Regions from separate parts of the Megasphaera sp. UBA4233 genome, predicted to be linked through region 2. Evidence: riboswitches for the same ligand, from Rfam matches in the RefSeq annotation. Region 2 holds a riboswitch; each other region holds the start of a gene.
What was found. A riboswitch is a leader RNA that binds a small molecule or an ion and turns the genes downstream of it on or off. The one in region 2 is predicted to bind S-adenosylmethionine.
Positions count from the first base shown of each region.

Region 1: it holds a riboswitch for S-adenosylmethionine, as region 2 does, so the genes downstream of both, B2U90_RS01360 (MetQ/NlpA family ABC transporter substrate-binding protein) here and B2U90_RS11400 (methionine ABC transporter ATP-binding protein) in region 2, are expected to answer to the same signal.
Region 3: it holds a riboswitch for S-adenosylmethionine, as region 2 does, so the genes downstream of both, metK (methionine adenosyltransferase) here and B2U90_RS11400 (methionine ABC transporter ATP-binding protein) in region 2, are expected to answer to the same signal.

Region 1 is NZ_DGXL01000006.1:123,087-131,315, forward strand. Features, by position in the region: gene B2U90_RS01340 (TetR/AcrR family transcriptional regulator) at 1-495, shown strand, start outside; gene B2U90_RS01345 (PhzF family phenazine biosynthesis protein) at 573-1,346, shown strand; gene B2U90_RS01350 (TIGR03905 family TSCPD domain-containing protein) at 1,438-1,677, opposite strand; gene trxA (thioredoxin) at 1,697-2,062, opposite strand; gene B2U90_RS01360 (MetQ/NlpA family ABC transporter substrate-binding protein) at 2,197-3,021, opposite strand; SAM riboswitch class I at 3,111-3,208, opposite strand; gene B2U90_RS01365 (ABC transporter substrate-binding protein) at 3,508-4,554, shown strand; gene B2U90_RS01370 (ABC transporter ATP-binding protein) at 4,641-5,750, shown strand; gene B2U90_RS01375 (ABC transporter permease) at 5,737-7,401, shown strand; gene B2U90_RS01380 (sensor histidine kinase) at 7,425-8,229, shown strand, end outside.
Region 2 is NZ_DGXL01000033.1:62,938-71,166, forward strand. Features, by position in the region: gene B2U90_RS11390 (MetQ/NlpA family ABC transporter substrate-binding protein) at 1-661, opposite strand, end outside; gene B2U90_RS11395 (methionine ABC transporter permease) at 678-1,331, opposite strand; gene B2U90_RS11400 (methionine ABC transporter ATP-binding protein) at 1,312-2,355, opposite strand; SAM riboswitch class I at 2,441-2,542, opposite strand; gene hpf (ribosome hibernation-promoting factor, HPF/YfiA family) at 2,757-3,281, shown strand; gene B2U90_RS11410 (hypothetical protein) at 3,545-3,748, shown strand; partial or broken gene B2U90_RS11415 (ISLre2 family transposase) at 3,761-4,705, shown strand; gene B2U90_RS11420 (hypothetical protein) at 4,690-4,935, shown strand; gene B2U90_RS11425 (NAD-dependent epimerase/dehydratase family protein) at 5,379-5,846, shown strand; gene B2U90_RS11430 (DUF262 domain-containing protein) at 6,454-7,608, shown strand; gene B2U90_RS11435 (AAA family ATPase) at 7,605-8,229, shown strand, end outside.
Region 3 is NZ_DGXL01000014.1:168,658-176,886, reverse strand. Features, by position in the region: gene B2U90_RS03910 (ABC transporter substrate-binding protein) at 1-838, shown strand, start outside; gene B2U90_RS03905 (ABC transporter permease) at 852-2,579, shown strand; gene B2U90_RS03900 (ABC transporter ATP-binding protein) at 2,524-3,552, shown strand; gene B2U90_RS03895 (phosphatase) at 3,567-4,316, shown strand; gene B2U90_RS03890 (EamA family transporter) at 4,486-6,111, shown strand; SAM riboswitch class I at 6,210-6,312, shown strand; gene metK (methionine adenosyltransferase) at 6,394-7,584, shown strand; gene rpsU (30S ribosomal protein S21) at 7,736-7,915, shown strand; gene B2U90_RS03875 (GatB/YqeY domain-containing protein) at 7,941-8,229, shown strand, end outside.

The sequences.
Region 1 (8,229 bases), on a different contig from region 2:
ACGCGGGCTACATTTTACCTGCACTACCGGGATGTATACGCCGTACTGGATGAAGTCATTGCCGATGCTCTGGAAATAGCAGAACAGCAGTCGCCACTTACAGATGAAAAACGGCGGGATGAACTGGCCCGGATTGCGCGTACAGGAAATGAACAGGCGCTGCGCAAGCAGTATGAGCTGCTGCCGGCCTGTCACCGGGCAGCCCATGCGCCGGCGTACAAGGCACTCTTTGAAGATGAGAGTTTGGCCGGGTATATTCTGGAACGCATATATGAACTGGAAAAGAAGAAGATTCCCGGCTTCATGCAGCAGTATGGCCTGAGCCGGGAAGAAGCAGAAGCCGTATTTACCTTTGAAATGTATGGCGCCTATGCTGTGAATCGCCATCATCACTGGAAGAAAGATGATGCGTGGTTTCACCTGCAGATGCTGCTTCTGCGGTTCGTTACGGCCGGTGAAGCAGGTTTACAGAAACAAAAAGACAGGTCAGGCTGATTATGGCAGGGCGTTTTCTCCTGTGTTATGATGAACGTATCAGAAACAGGTTCGTATTGAATGAGGAGGAATGAGGTATGAAATGTTATGTTGTCGATGCGTTTACGAAAGAAGTATTCAAAGGAAATCCGGCTGCTGTATGCGTCATGGATTCCTGGCCTTCCGATGAACTGATGCAGAACATCGCCATAGAAAATAATCTGTCAGAGACCGCCTTTACGGTAAAGGAAAAAGACGGATACCGCCTGCGCTGGTTTACGCCAGGCGGAGAAATCGACCTCTGCGGCCATGCGACGCTGGGAACATCCTTTGTCCTGGCAAACTTTATCGAACCACAGTGCCATACCTTCGTCTTCCATACATTGAGCGGCGTGCTTACAGTGACCCGGAAAGGTGAGCTGTTCTCCATGGATTTTCCCGCTTATGATATGAAACCGGTGCCTGTGACCGATGCCATGGAAAACGCGCTGGGAGTCCGCCCGGTAGAAGCATACATGGCCCGGGACCTTCTCTGTGTACTGGAAAATGAAACACAGGTCCGGGAATGCCAGCCCGATATGGAAAAACTAAAACACCTTGATGGACTGCTGTGCAATGTTACGGCAAAAGGAACGGAGTATGACTGTGTCAGCCGCTCCTTTGCTCCCAAATTATCCGTGCCGGAAGACCCGGTATGCGGCAGCGGGCATTGTCATATTATCCCGGTCATGGCAGAAAAACTAGGTAAGAGTGATTTAGTTGCCTATCAGGCGTCACGCCGTGGCGGCGAATTGTACTGCCATATAGAAGATGGTCACATCGCCATGGCTGGTTATGCGGTCTTGTATTCGGAAGCTGACCTTAAAATTTGATTCATTGTGAAAATATAAAAGGGGGATTGTACCGGCATGAGAGGTTACTCATGCTGGTACAATCCCCTTTTAAGCGGTCAGGATAACCAGATCAGACGTATTCTTTTAATGCCTGGGCCAGCTGATCCGGACAGGACGTAGTGCGTTCTCCGCAGCGGATGCCTTCCAGACGGCGGATGACTTCGGTGACGGGCATTCCTTCAGCAAGGCTGGAAAGGCCGAGATGATTGCCGGGACAGCCCTTTGTAAAGGCGACATCATAGACTTTTCCATCTCTGACGTCAAAATCAATCTGTGTGGCACAGATGCCACTCGGTTTATACGTATGCAAGGGAATCCTCCTTTCGTCATTAATCGAAGAGTGCCAGAATACTGGCTTTCGGCTGAGCACCGACAGAACTCTTGTAGAGCTGGCCATTCTTGAAGACCAGGAGAGTCGGGATGCTCATGACATTGAACTGCTGGGCCAGTTCCGGCTGTTCATCTACATTGACTTTGCCTACTTTGTATTCCGGATGTTCGTTAGCTATTTCTTCGACGACGGGGGCTACCATACGGCAGGGACCGCACCAGGTGGCCCAGAAATCAACGAGGACCGGTTTATCGGACTGCAGGACTTCCTGATTGAAATTATCATTGGTAAATGTGTATTCCATATATGATTCACTCCTTTGGTATGCGTATTGTCTGCGAGACACTTCTATTATATCACACATTTGTCAAATTTTACGAGAAAAATTTTAATGTATAATATACAAGATTTATTGTTTGTACCATCGAACTTTAATATAACGCAGACGCTTAGAAAAAAACGGCCTGTCACCGATGTGACAGGCCGTTTTGCCGGCTATTAGAATGCAGGCAGGATGGTTCCTTGATATTTATCGTTGATAAATTTCTTGATCGCTTCGGACTGATAAATCTGAACGACTTTTTTGTATGTTTCGTTGTTTTCATCACCCTGGCGGACAGCGAATACGCAGGCGTAGGGCGATTCAATGGATTCGACGAGGATGGAATCTTTTTTCGGATTCAGACCGGCCGGAATGGCGTAGTTGGTATTAACGCAGGCGATGTCTGTATCATCGAGAGAACGCGGCGTCTGGGCGGCATCGAGTTCGACGAATTTCAGATTTTTCGGGTTTTCTGTGATATCAGCAACGGAAGCTTCGATGGAATCGCCGTTCTTCAATTTGATCAGGCCGGCCTGCTGCAGGAGGAGCAGGGCACGGGCGCCGTTGGACGGGTCGTTCGGAATAGTGACTTTGCTGCCCGGAGCAACTTCATCGAGAGATTTATATTTGTGTGAATAAACGGCCATAGGCATGAGAATCGTCTTTCCAACAGACGTGAGCTTCAGGCCCTGCTTTTTGACGATATTGTCAAGGTACGGCTGATGCTGGTAGGAGTTCATGTCGAGGTCTTTTTCGGCCAGTGCTTTATCAGGCTGTACATAATCGTTGAATTCTACGACTTTGATGGTAATCCCCTGTTTGGCAGCTTCTTTCGCTACTTCATCCATGATTTCTGCATGAGGACCAGCTGTTACCCCTACTTTAATTTCTTTTTTTGCCTGGTCGCCTTTGCTGTCATTGCTGGAACCGCAGCCGGCAGCAAATACGCAGATAGCTGCGATGAGGCCGGCGGAAATGATTTTTTTAATAGCTGATTTCATGTTTCGTACCCCTCTCCTGAGTGTGTATACAAAATAAGTCCGTATCAACAAAAAAGCCGTCATGCAGATGACGGCTTTATTAATCCTATGATTCATCTGCCGGAATAATCCGATGGAGTTGGCACCATACCTTATGGCGGTTGCCGCAGTGTCATCGGGCCATTCCCTCGACTGCTCTTGATGAAACGTATTCAGTTGATGATGCAGATATTAGCATAGTTTTTTTCTCTTGTCAAGTATTAGTTTTTTCTATATCTAAAAATACAGACCGCAAAAATACCGTTTTTTAATGCGCTGTATTATTTCTGATTGAAATATATGATAATTTTTATAAAAAATGACATATACTATATGTGAAAAAATAGGATGTATTAAGAAAATTAGATGTTTTTTATCTTTTACCGGATAGACAATATATATGAATACAGTACAATAAAAGTGCGCAATACGTGTTTCGGAATTTGGTAAAGCGAAAGGAGCAGAAAGATGAAACAAATCACAAAACGAATCATTACCTTGGCGATTGCAGCGGCGACACTGGTTTCATTGGCTGGCTGCGGAGGTGGTCAGAAGAGTGCATCTGGCAGTGATGATAAGGTGCTTACGGTGTATACGGCCCGTAGCGAAAGCCTGAACAATCTGGTCATTCCTAATTTTGAAAAAGATACGGGAATCAAAGTCAATGTCGTCGTAGCCGGTACGGGACCGTTATTAAAACGCGTTTCGTCAGAAAAGGGCAATCCACAGGGCGATATCCTCTGGGCAGCAGATCAGACGATGCTGGAATCCCAGAAAGACTTATTCATGGAATATGTGTCGCCGGAAGATAAAAATATGATGGAAGCGTTCCGTAATAAGACGGGATATTTCACACCAGCTTTTGCTGATCCTACCGTCCTTATCGTCAACACGAATCTGGCTGGTGACACGAAAATCGAGACCTTTGATGACCTACTGAATCCGGCATTAAAGGGTAAGATCGCCTTTGGCGACCCGGCTAATTCCAGTTCGGCATTCCAGTCTCTCATGGCTATGCTCTATGCCAAAGGAAAAAATGGTGATCCTATGAGTCCGGAAGCATGGGAATATGTGGATAAATTCATTCAGAATCTCGATGGCAAGATGCTGAACAGTTCCGGCGCTGTCCACAAAGGCGTTGCCGATGGGGAATATACGGTAGGCCTCACTTGGGAAGACCCGGCAGCTACCTATGTCCGCAACAGCGCTCCCGTCAAAGTCGTATTCCCGAAAGAAGGAGCTATTTTCCCTGGTGAATCGGTGCAGATTATCAAAGGATGCAAACATCCGGAAAACGCTAAAAAATTTGTCGATTACATGATTTCACAGAAGATTCAGGAAATGGCTGGTAAGGAACTGACGGTGCGGCCGCTTCGCAAAAATATCGAGCTGGCTTCGTATATGACGCCTATTGATCAGATTCATCTGTTCCCCAACTATGATGAAGGTTGGGTATCGGATCATAAACAGGATATCGTGTCGATGTGGAACCAGCATCTCGAAAATAACAGATAAATGATTGTATTTGCATCAGTTTGCGGCAGGAAACTCAGTATCAGTGCAGCGGGTCCTGCCGCATTTTTTATAGGGAGGAAGAGAAAATGAGCGTATCCATTGATATTGATCACGTGGTAAAGCGCTATGGGGACAATACGGTAGTAAAGGGATTGTCTCTTCATGTTAAGCCAGGGGAGTTTTTTACTCTGCTGGGACCATCGGGCTGTGGCAAGACAACGCTGCTGCGTATGATTATCGGGTTCAACTCTATTGAAGAAGGGGAAATCCGGCTGAATGGGAAGCGTATCAATGATGTGCCTGTAGAAAAACGGAATATGGGCATGGTGTTTCAGAACTATGCCATATTTCCCCATATGACGGTACGGGACAATGTGGCTTTCGGACTGCAGATGCGGGGGGCCGGGAAAGGCGATATAGAAAAACGGGTAGACGACATACTGAAAGTTGTGAAAATTGACCATTTAAAGGACCGTATGCCTGCGGCTCTTTCTGGTGGCCAGCAGCAGCGGGTTGCCCTGGCGCGGGCTATCGTCATTCAGCCGGAAGTACTCCTAATGGATGAACCATTGTCCAATCTGGATGCCAAACTTCGGGTAGAAATGCGGAATGCGATAAAGAAAATCCAGCGTCATATCCACATTACGACGGTGTATGTAACCCACGACCAGGAAGAAGCATTGGCTGTATCAGATCGCATCGCTGTCATGAATAATGGTGTTATTCAGCAGATCGGGACGCCGCAGAATATTTACAAACGGCCTTTCAATACGTTTGTAGCCGGATTTATCGGCCTGTCCAATTTTCTCGATGCAAAGCTGCAAAAAGACGGGAATGCCCATACCCTGCATTTCGAAGATGGATATAACGTGACCATGGATAATCTCGATGAGTCGGCAAAAGATGGAGAGTCCGTCATCGTATCCGTACGGCCGGAAGAATTTTCTATTGTGCCGGCCGGTGAAAGGGGAATTTCTGCAGTCGTCGAAAGCAGCGTATTCCTGGGAATTGCTACTCACTATTTTATGAAATCGGATGATGGAAATAATCTGGAAGTCATCCAGTACCAGGGTGAAGGCAGTCATCTTCCCGATGGGACGGCCGTGAGTCTGCAGCTTAAGAGCGGCCGTATCAACGTATTCCATAGCGACAGTGCAGAAACGATGATAGAAGGTGGTCATAATGGCACAAACTAAACGATCTCATATTTCATTCTGGACCGTAATCAGTCTCTGGCTCTTTGCTTTTTTTGCCATTTTTGTTTTATATCCTCTGATACTCGTATTATATAAGAGCGTAGTGGACCCTGCTTCGGGCAGTGCGACGATGGCCTATTTTACCCGGTTCTTTACCAAGCCTTTTTATTGGGAAACCATGGTTCACAGTATGGAAGTCACGGTCGTCTCTACTATCCTGGCAGCTCTTCTGGGGCTTCCCATGGCTTATCTCATGCGGAGTATCAAGATAAAGGGGAGTGCCCTTCTCAATATCCTGATTGTCATTTCCTATTTGTCGCCGCCGTTCATCGGAGCCTATGCCTGGATTCAGCTGTTGGGGCGCAACGGTGTCATCACCCAGTTTTTTAACCAGCTGTTTCATACATCGTTTAATGGTGTCTATGGATTTTCTGGTATCGTCCTCGTCTTTACCTTGCAGTCCTTTCCTTTGATTTATATATTTTTGTCCGGATCGCTCAAGACTTTCGATAATTCGCTGAATGAAGCGGCGGAAAGCCTGGGCTGTTCCCGTTTCACGCGGATGCGGCGGATCCTGGTACCTCTTCTGCTGCCGACGCTGTTATCCAGTTCGATGCTCGTCTTCATGCGGGTCTTTGCCGATTTTGGTACACCTATGCTGATCGGTGAAGGATTCAAGACCATGCCCGTACTGGTGTATACGTCCTTTATGGGAGAAGTCGGCGGTGATGATGGATTTGCTGCGGCTATCTGCGTCATCATGATTGTACTGACGGTGGTCATGTTCTTTGCCCAGCGTTATCTGGCGAACCGCAGTACCTATACGATGACAGCACTGAAGCCTATCGTAGCTGAAAAAGCATCGGGGTTGCGCAATATCATGGCTCATGGTATCGTGTATATAGTAACAGGGCTGGCTATTCTGCCCCAGCTCGTCGTCGTGTATACATCGTTTCTGCGCAGTAATGGCGGTCAGGTCTTTACTGGCGGGTATGCGCTCCAGAGTTATGAAGCGACGTTGTTCGCCAAAGATAACACGGTCATCTGGAACACCTATTTCCTGGGTATTGTCGCTATTGCAATCGTACTGGTCATGGGAGTTATCATTGCCTATCTGAGTGTACGGAAAAAGAATCTCCTCAACAGCATCCTCGATACGGTGACCATGTTCCCCTTCATTATTCCCGGGTCTGTACTGGGGATTTCCTTCCTGTTTGCCTTCAACAGTCCGCCTATCGTTTTAAGCGGTACGGCTCTGATCATGATTATTTCCTTTGCCATCCGGCGTATGCCTTACACCGTGCGTTCCAGCGTGGCAGCTCTGGGACAGATCAGCAAAAATGTAGAAGAAGCGGCTATTTCGCTGGGGGCTTCCGACATGACGACATTCCGCCGGATTACCCTTCCCATGATGATGCCCGGCGTCCTGGCAGGGGCCATTATGAGCTGGGTGACCATCATCAGTGAGCTCAGTTCTTCCATTATTTTATATACGACAGCCAATCAGACGCTGACTGTGTCTATTTATACCGAAGTCATCCGCGGTAATTACGGCAATGCATCAGCATATGCTACAATTCTGGCGCTGACCTCCATCTTGTCCCTGCTGATTTTCTTCAAGCTGACGGGACGGCGTGATATCAGTATCTGATTTAACTTTTAAGGAGGGGCGGTATGAGCAGACCACGCAGTTTTCATCTGTACTTACAACAGGTTTTTACTAAAGGGGCGGCACTGCTCATACTGTTCCTGATATGTTTATTCGTATCCTTTCTGGTCTGTTTTTATCAGGTACGCGTTGTAGATGGAACGGATGCCCATGCTGCAGAGGCAGAACAGGCCATCAGCCGGGAGTGGAACCGCTGTGTGGCTATGTTGGATGAACTGGGCAGGAATCCTGTCCTCATCCGCGCCTTGCAGGACGGAAAGGCCGATCAGGAGCTGGCACAACAGTTGTATGACATAACGAACAGTGGTGTCGTCCGTGGTGATTTCCTCCTTTTAGACAGCAAAAGGAAACCGGTCATGACCAGCCTGTATCAGGATAATCTGGGGCTTGTCATGGAGAACCGGGATATACAGGACATGCTGCATCGGGCCGGGGCAGATGGTGTCAGGGATTTGCGTTATGGTCCGGTGATACTGCCGCTGCAACATAGTCAGCAGGAACAGTATTATCTTCTCAGGCCTGTGTGGGATGAAACAGGAACGGCAGGATACATCTTCCTTTTTTTCCGGCAGGAAGGATTCCAGGAGCTGACCGACGCATGGCCGGCAGAGCAGATTGTCATTATGGATACCCTCGATCACGTCGTTTTTTCAACGAACCCGCAGTTTGTAGATGCTATGGGTAAATTGCGCACGCCCCTGACCATGGAAGGGAAACAAACTGTTCAGGGTCGCAGTTATTATGTCAGCCGGCCGGCCCGGGGAGATAAACTTCAGGTCATTGCGTTCACGGCTATTCCCCATACGGATT
Region 2 (8,229 bases):
CATCCGTTACAGGGTTCAGGCCGGCATCCATGGCATAGTTAGTATTGATAGCGGCGAAGTCAACGTCGTCGAGAGAACGGGGAATCTGAGCGGCTTCCAGTTCTTTAATCTGGAGATGTTTTGCATTTTCCGTGATATCCTGCGGTGTCGGATATTTTACGCCATCTTTAATCTTGATGAAACCGGCTTTCTGGAGCAGCAGCAGGCCGCGGGCACCGTTGGTCGGGTCGTTTGGAACGGCTACGGTCATGCCGTCTTTTACGTCATCGAGGCTCTTGATTTTGTGAGAGTAGAGGCCGATAGGTGCTACGACGGTCTGGCCGATAGAAACGATTTTCAATCCCTTGTCTTTGACCAGGTTGTCCATATACGGTTTATGCTGGTACGAGTTCATGTCGATTTCCTTATTGGAGAGGGCGACATCGGGAGTTACATAATCAGAGAATTCCATGATTTTAATGGTAATGCCCTGTTTGGCAGCTTCTTTTTTGACCTGTTCCATGATTTCCGCATGGATGCCCGGTGTGACCCCGACAGTGATTTCTTTTTTGTCGGAAGAAGCCGATTTGGAATTGTTGTCACTACTGCCACAGCCGGCGGCAAAAACGCACAGTGTAGCGAGGGCCGCCAGTGTTACGGCCTTTTTGATGAATGATTTCATGATACAGACACTCCTTTTATTTTTTATTCTTCTTGCGGGAAGCAAAGTCGCCGCAAGCCTGAATCAGATTGACGCCGATGACGAGGATAATGATCGTAGCCAGCATGACATCGGCCTGGAAACGCTGGTAGCCGTAGCGGATGGCGATATCCCCAAGACCGCCGCCACCGATGGCACCAGCCATAGCTGAAGCCCCGATGAGGTTGACGATGAGGACGGTGATATTATTGATGATCGTAGGCAGTGCTTCCGGAAGCAGGACTTTGCGGATAATCTGCAGCGGAGAAGCACCCATGGATTCTGCCGCTTCGACGAGACCGAAGTCGACATCGCGGATGCTCGTTTCTACGAGCCGGCTGAGGAAGGGAATAGCGACGATAGTCAGTGGTACACAGGCTGCCGTCGTGCCGATAGACGTACCGGCAATGAGGCGGGTCAGCGGGATGATGGCGACCATGAGGATGATAAACGGGATGGAACGGATGATATTGACGATAGTTCCGAGAATCTGATTGATTACCCTGTTTTCCAGAATGTGGCCTTTGCTGGTCGTAACCAGGGTGATGCCGAGAGGAATACCGATGATAGCAGCAATGAGAGTAGAGATGGACACCATGAACAGTGTTTCTTCGATACCCTGTATCATTAATTTAATGAGTTCTGGGGACATATCCTAAAACCTCGCTTTCAATAGGTTGCGTCTTAATATACGAATACGCTTCGGTCTGGGCTTTCATATCGCCCATGATGACAACAATCAGATAGCCGAACGGCACATCCTGAATATAATCGATGTTGCCGTAAAGGACACTGACATCGAGATTGAACTTGCGGGCGACATTGACTACCAGCGGTTCGTTGGTAGCGGCTCCCTTGAAACGGAAGCGGACGAGCATATCCCGGTCCGGCGATGGCTGATTGGTGACGCCCAGTTTTTTGATGCCTTCGGGCAGTTCCATATTGATGACCGATTTGACAAATTCCTTCATCGTTTCCGACTGGGGATTGGTAAAGACGTCGATGACCCGGCCCTGTTCTTTGATGACCCCGCCTTCGATGACAGCCACGCGGTCGCAGATTTCCTTGATGACGGCCATTTCGTGGGTAATGATGACGATGGTGATGCCCAGGCGTTTGTTGATGTCTTTCAACAGTTCCAGGATGGATTTGGTCGTCTGTGGATCCAGTGCTGATGTCGCTTCATCGCACAACAGGATTTTCGGATCGCTGGCCAGGGCGCGGGCGATGCCGACACGCTGTTTCTGGCCACCCGAAAGCTGGGACGGATAATTGAACTGCCGGTCCGTCAGGCCGACCAGTTCGAGCAGGGAATCGACCTTGCTGCGGATGACTTCTTTGGAAGCGCCAGCCAGTTCCAGCGGAAAAGCGATATTGTCAAAAACGGTACGGGACGACAGCAGATTGAAATGCTGGAAAATCATGCCGATGTTTTTGCGTTCGGCCCGCAGCTGGCTGTCGGACATGGCCGTCAGTTCCTTATCGTCGATGATGACTTTGCCCGTCGTCGGTTTTTCCAACATATTGATGCAGCGGACGAGCGTCGATTTGCCGGCACCACTTTTCCCGATGATGCCGAAAATTTCGCCGTCATGGATAGTCAGTGAGATGCCTTTCAGGGCCTGGACGTGCGTTTTGCCGCCGTAGGTCTTGGTAATGTTTTCAAAGGTAATCACAAGATCAACTCCTTAATGGATACACCTGGAGGTGCTGATAGCATAAAAAAAGCCGTCAACAGATGCTGACGGTACGTATACAATCATTTCATCTGCCGGATGGAAATCCGTTGGACTTGGCACCTTCCCGCTATGGGGGGTTGCCGCAGCGTCATAGGGCCATTCCCTCGGCTGCTCTGGATGAATAGGTTATGTAATTGCTGAGTTGTATACTAACACTAATAGGAATCCTTGTCAATGTTATTTGTGTAAAAAATTGAATGCCGTTCGAAAAAAATATTTCATCGTCAAGCAGGAATTTACCTTTTTATATCGAATACTTAATATATGAGGAGCAGGATATCCGGATTTTAAGCATGGATGGTCCGGAACGAAGTTTCTCACGAAAGGAAGGGATTTGTATGGCAACAATCGTAAGAGGCAAGAATTTAGAAATTACACCGGCATTAAAGGACTATGTACTGAAACATGAAAAGAAAGTAACGAAGTACTTTGAAAATGAAGTCAATGTCCAGGCTCTTCTTTCCGTCGAAAAAGATCGTAAAATTGCTGAAATCACCTTGAAAGTAGATGGTGTCGTTCTTCGTGGCGTCGAAGCCAATGACGATATGTACGCCGCCATCGATCTGGTTTACGACAAAATGGTACGCCAAATCCACAAATATAAAACGAAGCTGGCACGCCGTATGAAAGGCGGCTCCTTCCATGAAGGACTCGTCGAAGGACCGGCTGCACCGGAAGAAAACTTTGAAATTGCCCGGGTCAAGAAATTTGCAGCCCGTCCTATGGACGTAGAAGAAGCTATCCTGCAGATGAATCTCGTTGGCCACGATTTCTTCGTTTTCCTCAATTCGGAAACGGAAGCCATCAACGTCGTATACAAACGGAAACATGGCAAATATGGCCTGATTGAACCGGAATACTAAGCTGAATCATACAGGGGCTGTGGTATCGCAGAAAGGGTATCACAGCCCTTGTTTTTTTGCCTTTCAATCCCGTATTTACAGAGATATCGCAATGTGTCCTAATATAAGGATGTTACCTTATCTTTGCATAAGATTTTTTCATGTCAGATAGTGTAAAATAATTGTGGGAAAACTTTAATACATTAAAGAAAATACAAAAAGAGAAGGAACTCCTTATTGTATAATAAAGTGTAGATCCAACACATACGAAAGGAGTCCTTCTCATGTTTAGTATACAACAAATTTCCAATGTTTGTGTAGATTTTTTTAATGCATCTCTTCGGAAAATCTTGGCCCAGGAACTATCATTAGCTCAGTTAAGCCAAAATCTGGATCAATTGGTCAATCAAATCGGAGTAGCCATCATGACAACACTCCTGGAACAAGCCGATGCGGCTATCTATGCAGCGATTAGACCAAACCATTAGTATCAGGTTAAAGACCATCGCGTACGGACGCTGACCACACTGTGGGGCGATGTCACCTTTGCCCGGACGTATTATCAATGTAAGGCAGATTCATCATATCATTATTTGTTAGATGAGTGGCTGGGATTGGATAAATCGACTCATATTGAGCCGCTGTGCCGGGCTCGTTTAGTCACTCGTTCCGCTGACGTAAGTTATCGTAAGGCCGCTGCTCTTACAACGCCCACCAGCCTGAGTGTCCAAAGTGTCTTATTGTCTATCCGTAAATTAGGGACTCTCCCCAATCAGGCAGCCGCTATGCCAGAAGCCAAACCAGAGATTCACAAAGTATATGTAGAAGCGGATGAGGACCATGCAGCGATGCAAAAATGCCCTGCCAAAGAGATGAAACTGATCAATGTCTATGACTCGAAGGTATCTGTCTGTCGGGGACGCAGGAAGCTATGTGGGCGGCGCACGTTTTCCGGATGGGAAGCTCCGTCTCAGTTATGGCCAGAAGTGAATCAGTATATCCAACAAGCCTATGGAGCGGAGCAGACGCCGGAAGTGGTAATCAAAGGAGATGCTGCTCCATGGATTAAAGCAAGGACCAACTATTTAGCCCAAAGTACCCATGTTGTGGATGGATATCATGCCAGCCAATACCTTCGTAAAATCGCAGGGAAAGGTACGAGCCGCGTACTCTATGACGCACTGAGAGCCAACGACCAGGCGGCTTTTGTACAAGAAGTACAGCGAAAGTTGCGGACAGGTCCGGAACGGAAAAAGCCCATCATGGATGGGTACCAATACATCCTGTCCAACTGGGATGGCGCCCATAAAGCTTTGACGCAATCAGATGCTACCAGCAGTACGGAAGGACACGTAAGCCATATGCTGTCTGAACGGATGAGTTCACGGTGTATGGATGGAGTCCGATTGGGGCCGAACAAGTCGCCAGGATGCGTACGTATATAGCCAATGGAGGTAATCTGGAAGCCTATGCACAGAAACGGTTTGCGTCCGGTGGGCAGATGACGGAACTGAACATCAATCGGGAAGTCTTGAAAAAAGAATGGAATTTTCGGAAATTAAAGTACTGCACTTACATTCCTGAAAAAGCGGATGATATGCCAGGCCGTGAATCCACCTTGACGGGCGGATGGATGCGATTAATAGAAAACGGCGGCTATCAGCATATTATGTAGCTTTTATACCAAGGTCTCCTTTCTCATGCCAAAAAATTCCCACAACATCTTGACACTATCTTCTATTTTCGTATATTTTAATGATGGAACAGTACGACAATGTGATGCTTCTAAATTAATTACCAGACAAGGTGTTTTTCAGGAATTACAGAATTTAGAAACGTTCCGTTCGTGTCTGACTGTATTGAATGGTACAGTAGCCTGGGACTTGGAAGGCAATCGCGATGAAACACGATGCATAGATATCGATCCCTTTATCGTATATGAGTCACCAGTCGTAAAAGACCCATTGGAGAATGTACAAACAGCATAACTATAAGTAAGGTTTGTAAGGGCCTCATAATCATGTGGGGCCTTTTTTTATATAAAAAATATCCCGCTGAAAGAATCGGAACCCCTTTGCCCGATGTCACCCTATGGTATTACGAAGATGACGACGGAACATGCGGGTCTACCATGAACTGTACGGCCTCGATGCGACGGTGTTCCGCTTTGCCAACGTTTACGGCGAACGGCAGGGAGAAAAAGGAGAAGGCGGCGTGGTCAGTATATTCTGCAAACTCCTGTCCCAGGGAAACCCTATCACCGTCTATGGCGATGGCAATCAGACACGGGACTTCGTCTATGCCGGAGACATCGCATCGGCTATCGTACAGGCATTGCCCCTCACGGGCTATCACACGATCAACGTATCGACAGGAACTGAAACGAGCATCAACGACCTGATCCAATCCTTCGAACGGGCCATAGGACACAAGGCCGAAGTGCAATACGCATCACCCCGCCCCGGAGACATCCAGCGCTCCGTCCTGAGCAACAAAGAACTGATACAAACCCTGCACATAAAACCAGAAATGACTCTGGAACAAGGCATAGCCCGAACCTACACCTGGTACAAGCATCCGATGTAGAAGCCCCCACCGCTTCTACATCATACTTTAAGTATCATAGTTGAACGTTCAACTATGCTATATCTTTCAGTAGCAGGCGGATAGCTCCTATGGGGTGATGGGGAATGACTGGGAACTTCTTGACACTAACCTGCAAGTGGGTTTATTTGACATAAAATTTGTTTTGCAATAAACTAAATATAAATTGGCAAACATATTTTCTTGTTTTATTGGTATTATTCAGCACTTTACAACTTTTGCGTTGCCTCGGTAGTTTCCAAAGTCAGTTTGGCCTGTACTAAGTCTGCTAAAAAATATTTCACGCTGTATTTGTTAGCTTATATGGCTTCGCAGTTCTTGTGGACTGGCGTTTTTATACTTTGCAAAATGCTCATCCAGATACGTCTGCATTTTCAGGCCAGTTGGGTATGATCGGCCCGGTCAACAGGAATTGCGTTTGCCGTGTTGCCGTAGAAAAATATTGAACAGATTCATTGTATTTCAAAGAGTGGTTATGCGATATTTATTTGTTCAAAAAGTTGCAAAATGCTGTTAAAATAGATGTGAAAGATAATTATAATATTGATATTGAAAATTTATGGTTTGGTATGATAGCAGGAGATAATCTATGTATACTGTAAATAGAGAAGAAGAAAAAAATATAAGAGGGGTAAATACAATTCTTTCTGTTGATATTGATGATGACGATAGCAATAATGAAGCCCCGGATCATGATTTTTCTGCTCATTTTGATCCTGAAAAGATTAATATAATTGTTAAACAACCAACTGTATATAACCTGATTCAAAGAATGAATTCAACTCCATCTGAAATTGATATGAATACAAGCTTTCAGCGACATAGTGGATTATGGAATAAGACTGATCAAAGTCGATTAATTGAATCGTTACTTTTAAGGATTCCTCTTCCAACATTTTATTTTGATGGTTCAGATGACAATAAATGGTTGATTGTTGATGGTCTACAGCGATTGAGTACATTTAAAGCTTTTATGGTTGATAAGGAACTTAGATTAACTGATTTAGAATATTTTACCGAATTTAATGGTTTAAAGTTTGATGAACTTCCTAAAAATATGATAAGAAGAATAGAAGAAACCCAAATCATAGCTAATATTATTCAACCAGGAACTCCTGATGAGGTTAAGTTCAATATCTTTAAGAGAATTAATACAGGCGGATTTAATTTAAATTCTCAAGAAATAAGACATGCGATATTTCATGGGCAGGCATCCGATTTTATCGAAAATTTGGCAGATAGTGATGCGTTTAAACAGTTTCATATTAGTAATAAGAGAATGCTTGATCAAGAACTAGTCACTCGTTTTGTAGCATTTTATATCTTGAAATCAGAAAACTATAGACCTCGCATGGATGATTTTTTAGAAGTTGCTATGCAGCAGTTGAGAGGTATGTCAGTTGTTAAATTACATAAAATATCTTCAAGTTTTGAAAAAGCAATGAAACGAGCATTTATTCTTTTTGGAATAAGAGCTTTTAAGCGGCAAAAACTTGGCGAAAAAATACAAGGTGGAAGTAAAATTAATAAAGCAATGTTTGAAATATGGTCAGTTGAATTGAGTCATCTAGGTGACTCCGAATTTGAAATCTTGATAAAAAATAAATCGTTTAAAGAAAAATATAATAGATTGCTAGACGATGAGAAGTTTATAGAATCAGTTTCCCAAGGAACTGGACATAGAGAAAACGTTCAATTTCGATTTGCAACTATTGAAAAATTAATCCAGGAGTGCTTAATATGATTAAAAAAATACAAATAAAAAACCTTAAATGCTTTAAATCTATAGATATTGCTATTGCACCTTTAACAATTTTAGCTGGAATTAATAGTATGGGAAAATCTACAGTGATAGAATCACTATTACTTTTAAGAGAATCATATTTAAAAAGGCAGAATTCCATAAGTAGTGGAGAAAATCGAATTCCTTCTTTTACATTACGCTTAAATAATCAGTATATGCGTCTTGGTCATGGCAACGATGTCCTTTGTGATTTTAGCGATAATGATATCATTAGTATGAAAGTTGTTGATCAGGATAATGTTTTCGAGGATAAATGGAAGGTTAACAAAAGTAGTAACTCTAGTATCTTGCAACCTATGAATTCTTATGCAGTAACTCGGGATAAAGAGATTTTCATGAAATCAAAACTCTTTGCACAAAATAACAATAGCTATATTGATTTTTCTTACATTACTGCAGATCGTATTGGTCCAAGAAGCTGGTTTGATGTTCCTGATGAAAGCGTTGAAGTTAATCATAATATTGGCAGTAAAGGTGAGTATTCTGCTTTTTATTATAATTCAATGCAGAACAAAGATATTCCGTTGCTGGGTGTAGCTGATCAAGATGAAACACCAACTA
Region 3 (8,229 bases), on a different contig from region 2:
ACATCCTGACGTCAAAGTCAGTGTATTCCGGTCTGGCACGGAAGAAGTCATCAGCAAAGTCATGGCAGAACAATCGGCCGGCGATATCAAAGCGGATGTGCTGCTGGTCGCCGATAATGTGACCTTTGAATCTCTGAAAAATAAAGATATGCTGGAAGCTTATGAATCGCCGGAACTGTCCGGTATTCCCAGTCAGTTCATCGATAAGGACCACATGTATACGGGAACGAAAGTCATCACGACGGGCATTATGGTCAATACGGATAAAGCCAAAGAACAGCCGGCTGCTTTTGCCGATTTGACAAAAACGGCGATGAAAGACGAAGTATCCATGCCGAGCCCGCTATATTCCGGCGCGGCTGCCTATAACCTGAGCCTGCTTACCCGGACAAACGGCCTGGGCTGGGACTGGTATAATGCCCTGAAAGCCAATGGCGTTAAAGTCGATAAGGGAAATGGTTCCGTTCAGAAAGCTGTCGTTTCTGGTGAAAAAGCTTACGGTATCGTTGCCGATTTCATGGCTAACCGGTCCCGGAAAGACGGAGCGCCTGTCACCTTCATTTATCCGTCGGAAGGATCTCCTGCCGTAACCGAACCAATCGGCCTGATAAAGAATGCCAAACATAAAAAAGCAGCCCAGGCTTTTATCGATTTCGTACTGTCTAAAAAGGGACAGGAACTGGCTGCCAGCATCGGATATACGCCGATCAAAGAAGGAGTCGCTGCTCCGGAAGGTTTGAAATCGATTACGGATATCCATGTACTGTCTGGCGACGTGACGACACTCTTTACCAACCGTGAAGCCGATAAAAAACAGTTCAGCAGCATCTTCTCATAAAGGGGGACTTCCATTGTTATCCTCAAAGATACAGCGGCCGATAGTACGACTGGTGTTCTACAGCCTTCTGTGTTTTGTCTTTGTGGCTCCGGTCCTGCGCCTCTGCGTCATGAGTTTTCATGGCGCAGATGGCTATAGTCTGGCCAATTTCATTACCTTGTTCCATGACCAGCGGACGTGGGAAGCCATAAAAAATACATTGATCATTTCCATTGCGTCGACGATTATGGCTGCCTTTGTGGGCAGTTTCCTTGCTTTTGTGTCAGCCTATACCAATATCCGTCACAAAAAGCTGCTGGAACTGCTCATTCTCATGCCGTTCATTATCCCGTCTTATATCGTGACGCTGTCCTGGTCAGGCCTTTTGCTGAAGCAAGGCCATATTAATACGTTTATGACATCACTGGGGCTTGCCCCGCTCGATTTATACAGTCTGACCGGCATATGGGTTGTCCTGGGGTTCATCAATATTCCCGTTGTCTATCTCAGCGTCGTCCACATGCTGCGCAAGATACCTGCAGAGATGGAATGGGCCTCCCGTGCCTGCGGCTTTACTATCTGGCAGACTATATGGCGCATTGACCTGCGGGAAGTCTGGCCAGCTATCGCCAGTGGCAGTTTGTTGGCATTCCTGGCTGCTATTGATAACTTTGCCGTGCCGGCCTTTCTGGGCATTTCATCGGGGATTCCCGTACTCAGTACGTACATCTACGAAAAGGCCATCAGTTTCGGACCCGATGCATTTCCCATGGCAGCCGCGTTGTCTGTCCTGTTGTCGTGTATCGCCATTGGCGGGACACTGTTGGAAAGCTGCTTTGTCCATAGCCGCAGCGCCATGGAATCCATTAAAGAAGATTTCCAGCCCCGCATCATCCTGAACGGCAGCAGACGAAAGATTTTGGAGTGGGGTGTCACGGGGCTGCTCAGCCTTCTCAACTTCGTTCCATTAGCTGATATGATTCTCAACGCGTTCTTGAAAAATTATGGCCTTGCCGTGACCTATAGTAATATATCGTTGCGTAATTTTTCCTTTGTCTTTACCAATACGGGCGTTCTTACGGCTGTCCGCAACAGCCTGATTCTGGCACTGGTCACCTGTCTGGTATGCATCGTGATCGGTACGGTCCTGGCATTCCGTCAAGTGCGTTGCCATAGTCTGGCCGCTGCAATTGCTGAAAAATGCGCAGCCCTGACCTATGCACTGCCGGGCATTGTCCTGGCTCTGGCCATGATTTTCCAGTGGACGGAACCGCTCCCCGGGGTCCGGCCCCAGCTCTATGGGACAATCTACATCCTTCTTATTGCGTACATCACGCGTTACCTGATTCTTCAGATAAAGAGCAGTAAGACTGCACTGAATGCCATTAATCCCGAACTGGAGGATGCTGTCCGTGCCAGCGGCGGTTCTATGCTGTCAGTCTGGCGCTATGTGCTGGTGCCCCTGCTGATGCGGCCTGTCCTTTCCGGTTCGTTTCTCATATTCGGCCTGTCCCTGACCGAACTAACCTTATCGTCTATTCTGGCCAGTGCCGGTACAAAGACCATCGGCCTTACGATTTTCAGTTTTCAGCAGGCCGGCGATTACAGCCTGTCGGCGGCCATGTCCACCGTCGTCGTGTTACTGCTCCTTGGCGGATATATGCTGGCCTGGGCTACATCTTTAAAAAAGAAGGAGAAAAACGTGTATGAGCTTGCATCTCGAACACATAAAACAGAAATTCGGCAGCACGCCAGTGCTTAATGATATTAATCTGGTTATCAGACCGTCAGAATTCCTTGCTATCCTCGGCCCGTCCGGTTGTGGCAAGACGACATTGCTGCGGATTATCGGCGGCTTCCTGAAACCTACCTCTGGCACAGTACGCCTCGATGGCACGGTCTATTCTGATTCATCAGTCATGGTTCCCATTGAAAACAGAGACCTTGGCATGGTGTTCCAGTCCTTTGCCCTGTGGCCACACATGACTGTGCGGGAACATGTGGAATTTCCCCTGAAGAGCCGTAAAAAAGCAGGCTGGCCGGCAGAGAAAAAAGAAGCCGCTGTCGCCCAGGCCATCCATGATATGGGACTCGATGCATTGGCCGACCGCTATCCCGGGGAACTGTCCGGTGGCCAGCGCCAGCGCGTATCCCTGGCCCGGGCTATCGTCAGCAAGCCGTCCATCCTGCTTATGGATGAACCTCTGAGTGCTCTCGATGCCGAACTTAAAATCAATATGCGCAAAGAAATCCAGGACATACACCGCCGTACGGGCGCCATTATCATATACGTCACGCACGATCAGAGCGAAGCCCTGGCGATGGCAGACCGCATTCTGGTCATGCGTTACGGCGTCATCGAACAACTGGGAACACCGGAAGAAATTTATACTCACCCGGAAAGCGAATTCGTCGCTACCTTCGTCAGCAAATGTAATCTCCTTCATGGCACCTGGCAGGGGAGTGATTTTCATGTGGCGGGACATCCTTTCGTATATCCTGATACGGGTATTGCCTGTCCTTTAAAAGAAAAAGGCCTCTATCCCGTCCGGCCGGAACAATTCCATATCACCTATGATGGGCCGGGACTGGAAGCGACCATAACGAACCGGCAGTTTCACGGCAGGGAAATACACTACGCCGTCACCTGTGGTAAAGAAGAATTCCAAGTTTTTGCCCGGTCAGGAGAAGTATTTTTCCCCGGCGAATCGGTACGGCTCGTATTTACAGCGTGAAAAGAGGAAAGCATATGAATTATTTATTTGATCTGCATACCCATACGCTGGCCAGTGGCCACGCCTATGGTTCCTTTACGGATAATATTGCTGCGGCCAGGAAACGGGGCCTCTGGGGTCTGGGGGTATCAGAACATTCCAGTTCCATGCCCGGTGCGCCGCAGCCTATCTTTTTTACCAATTTTAAAGTAATCCCTGACATCATCGATGGACTGCACGTCTTTACAGGAATGGAACTAAATATTATTGATTATGATGGACGTGTCGATATGGAAGAACGCATATTGCAGAAAGTCGATTACATCATTGCCAGTCTCCATAAAGACTGCATCCAGTCCGGATCGGTAGAGGAGAACACATCGGCACTTATCGAGGCTATGAAAAATCCCTATGTTAAAATTCTGGGGCATCCTGACGATGACCGCTTTCCTGTCGATTATGAAAGACTCGTAGAGGCGGCTTCCCACGAACATATTGCCATGGAAATCAATAATAGTTCTGCTTCGCCACGTAACGGGCGTACCGGTGCAGAAAAAAATATTCCTGTGCTGCTGAAATATTGTCAGCAGTGTCAGGTTCCTGTCATTGCCGGCAGTGACGCGCATATATGGCTCGATGTCGGAGATTTGCAGCGGTCGGACGCCTTTTTGCAAGACGCCTGTTTTCCTGAATCTCTCGTTCTGAATGCGACGAAAGAAGGCTTATTATACGTTCTCAACGATACGCCGAGACGGAAGCGGCTTGCTGCCAGCCTGTCTGAATAGATGGTGTAGTGAACACCGGGAATATAAAAAAACAAAAGAATGGGATGGAAAAGTGTAGCACCTTTTTATATTGCAACGCTTATCGAGCGGGTATATAATGAGATTTGCTTTGATGGTTTGATGTATCATTTCATTTAAAAGCAGTAATGTATGAAGAGGAGGCTTTTCTATGTCATCTAAATTAGGCACAATCTGTATTGTGCTGACAGCAATTGCCTTCGGGACCATGGAAATCTCGTTGAAAATCGCTGGCACTGCTTTTACCCCCTTTCAATTGACCTTTCTTCGTTTTCTCGTCGGTGGGCTGCTGTTGATGCCATTGGCACTGCGGGATATGAAGAAGCGCCATATCCATCTGAATCGTTCTGATATAGCTTATCTGGCTGTGCTGGGGCTGGTCAATATTTGTTTCAGCATGATTTTGTTCCAGATTGGGGTCAATATGGCCAATGCCGGTCTTGCGGCTATCGTCTTTTCCAGTAATCCTGTCTTTGTTATGATTTTTTCGTATTTTATCATTCATGAAGCATTTACCCGCAAAAAGGCAATTACCCTGGTCCTGAGTATCGTCGGTCTGATTATCGTGGCCAATCCCGTAGCCATTATCGAAAGCGGCAATTTCGGGCTGCTCGTTTCGGCTGCGGCAGCTGTTTCCTTTGCCCTCTATACGACACTTGGTAAGCTGCGTATTGCCAAATTGGGCGGCAATGTAGAAAATGCCTTCAGTTTCCTTCTGGGCTGCTTTTTCCTGTTCTTTATCCTCCTGTTTCACGGCGATCCTATCCTGGGCGGCATCAATTCCAGTACTATCTGGCCGCTCATTTATTGCTCCCTCGTCGTTACCGGTTTCGGGTACCTGTGCTTCATGAAAGCAATTGAACTGACTGGCCCTTCTAATGCATCTTTTGCCTTCTTCATTAAACCAGTCATCGCGTTGATCCTGTCGGCGATTATTCTGTCGGAACCGATTACAATGAACGCTGTCATCGGTCTGGTTCTCATCCTTCTGGGCTGTACCATGGCAGGGCCTATCGAACATCTCCTGTTCCGCCATCATGCGGTCGGTGAAATCGAAGGGCGTAAGAATCATCCGGCGTGGATACGGGAAAATGCAGAATGCCCGCTGGTCATCACTATTTCCCGGGAATTCGGCAGTGGCGGCCGCAATATAGGCAAACTCGTAGCCCGCAAGCTGGGCGTGCCCTACTATGACACGGCTATTCTCAATATGACACGGAAAGAACATCCCCAGACATTCGAAGCCTGGCGCAGGGAAAAAGACAATCATCTCGGTCCGCTCCTGGCTAAAGTCTACGATGATTACGTCCATTATTCGACAGGGTATGAATCGAAGCGGCAGGAGATGTTTAATGATGAATCCGATGTCATCCGGGAACTAACCAACGGTAAATCCTGCGTTATCGTCGGGCGGCTGGCAAACTATATCCTGCGCAAGCGTCCCAATACATTTAATGTATTTATTTCTTCTGATCCGGACTGGGCTGTGCAGCGCATCATGCTGCGCGAACACGTCGATGCCGATACGGCTATGAAAATCCGCAACCGCGTCAACAAGGAACGGCGCGACCACTGCATGTATTGTACTGATTCCTACTGGGGATATGGGGCCAATTACGATATGAGCCTGAAATCCAGCGATTACGGTGTCGTAAAGACAGCAGACCTCATCCTGGCAGCAGCACAGCATCGTCTTACCATTTCGAAGGACGAACTCAATCCTGTTACAAAGGACAATGCCCGGGATGAAAAAACAACAGCTGTGCCCGAAGCCTGATACGGTATAGGTGTTACCGGGCAGGGAAAATTTCTTTTGAAAAAGACTTGCATTATCCTGCTATATCGGGTATACTATCTTACGTCAAATAAAATATAGTTCCATCAAGAGACGGCGGAGGGACTGGCCCTGTGATGCCGCAGCAACCTTCATCTATTGAAAGGTGCTAAATCCAACAGTGTATATACTGGCAGATGGGTATACGTAGCCCCCTCTTGTCAGAGAGGGCTTTTTTTTACATACGTATCAAATGGAACTAAAAAAGTTAAGGAGGATATACAAATGGCTAAAAACCGCGAATTCTTTACTTCTGAATCCGTTACTGAAGGTCATCCTGATAAGATGGCTGACCAGATTTCCGACAGCATCCTTGATGCCATCCTGGCAAAAGACAAAAATGCCCGCGTTGCCTGCGAAACGCTGGTAACGACTGGCATGGTCCATGTCGTAGGTGAAATTTCCACTACCTGCTATGTCGATATTCCCCATATCGTCCGCGAAACAATCCGTGAAATCGGTTACACGCGGGCTAAATACGGCTTTGACTGCGATACATGCGGCATCCTCGTATCCCTTGACGAACAGTCTTCAGATATTGCTATGGGCGTCGATGAAGCTCTGGAAGCAAAAGAAGGGCAGAAGGATAAATTTGATATGATTGGTGCCGGTGACCAGGGTATGATGTTCGGCTACGCTACTAATGAAACGGACGATTACATGCCACTGCCGATTTCCCTGGCACACCGTCTGGCACGCCGCCTGGCGAAGGTCCGCAAGGATGGCACGCTGTCTTATCTCCGTCCCGATGGAAAGACACAGGTCACGGTCGAATACGATAACGGCAAGCCGGTCCGCATCGATACCATTGTCATTTCGGCACAACACAGCCCGGAAGTAACACGGGATCAGATTGAAAAAGATCTTCTCGAATACGTCATCAAGCCGGAACTTCCTGAAGGCCTGTTCGATGACAAGACAAAACTGTATATTAATCCGACGGGACGTTTCGTCATCGGCGGCCCCCAGGGTGATTCGGGCCTCACGGGACGGAAAATCATCGTCGATACGTACGGCGGCATGGCCCGTCATGGCGGCGGATGCTTCTCTGGCAAGGACCCCACAAAAGTCGACCGTTCGGCCGCTTATGCAGCCCGTTATGTAGCCAAGAATATCGTTGCCGCAGGCCTTGCTGATAAAGTCGAAATCCAGCTGGCTTATGCCATCGGCGTTGCCCGCCCTGTTTCTATCCACGTCGAAACGTTCGGTACCGGCAAGGTCGATAACGATATCATCGTCAGCCTGATCAACAAACACTTTGACCTCCGCCCGGCCGGCATCATCGAAATGCTCGACCTGCAGCGTCCGATTTACAAACAGACCGCTGCTTATGGTCACTTTGGCCGCAACGATCTGGACCTTCCCTGGGAAAAGACCGATAAGGCCGATATCCTCCGTAAAGAAGCCGGATTATAATAGGCAATCATCCTTGATGTCTGCCTGAGGAAAGTGTATGACTTCACTTTCTACAGTACTTTACGGATTGACAAATATGCTCTTTTTGAGTATAATTTCAATGTGTGCAGTAAAGCACTCCCTAACATACATTTGGAGGGAGGGATATAGAATGGCAGAAATCAAAGTTGGTAAAAATGAATCCTTGGACAGCGCACTGCGCCGTTTCAAACGTTCTTGCCAAAAAGCAGGTGTTCTTTCCGAAGTCCGGAAACGCGAACACTATGAAAAACCGAGCGTACGGAGAAAGAAAAAATCTGAAGCAGCACGGAAACGGAAGTATAGAGCATAATCGCAAAGAGTAGAAGGGTGATATCATGTCTCTGAAAGAAGAACTGCTTCAAGATATGAAAACGGCAATGAAAGCGAAAGAAGCTGGTAAGACGGCTCTTTCCGTCATACGCATGGTCCGTAATTCCATTAGAAATACGGAAATCAATGGTAAATGCGAACTGGATGATGCCGGTGTGGCAGCAGTCATTGCCAAAGAAATGAAACAGCGCAAAGAATCGCTGGCTGAATTTGAAAAAGCCGGCCGTACTGACCTGGCAGACCAGACAAAGGCTGAAATGGCCGTTCTGGAAAAGTATATGCCAAAACAGCTGA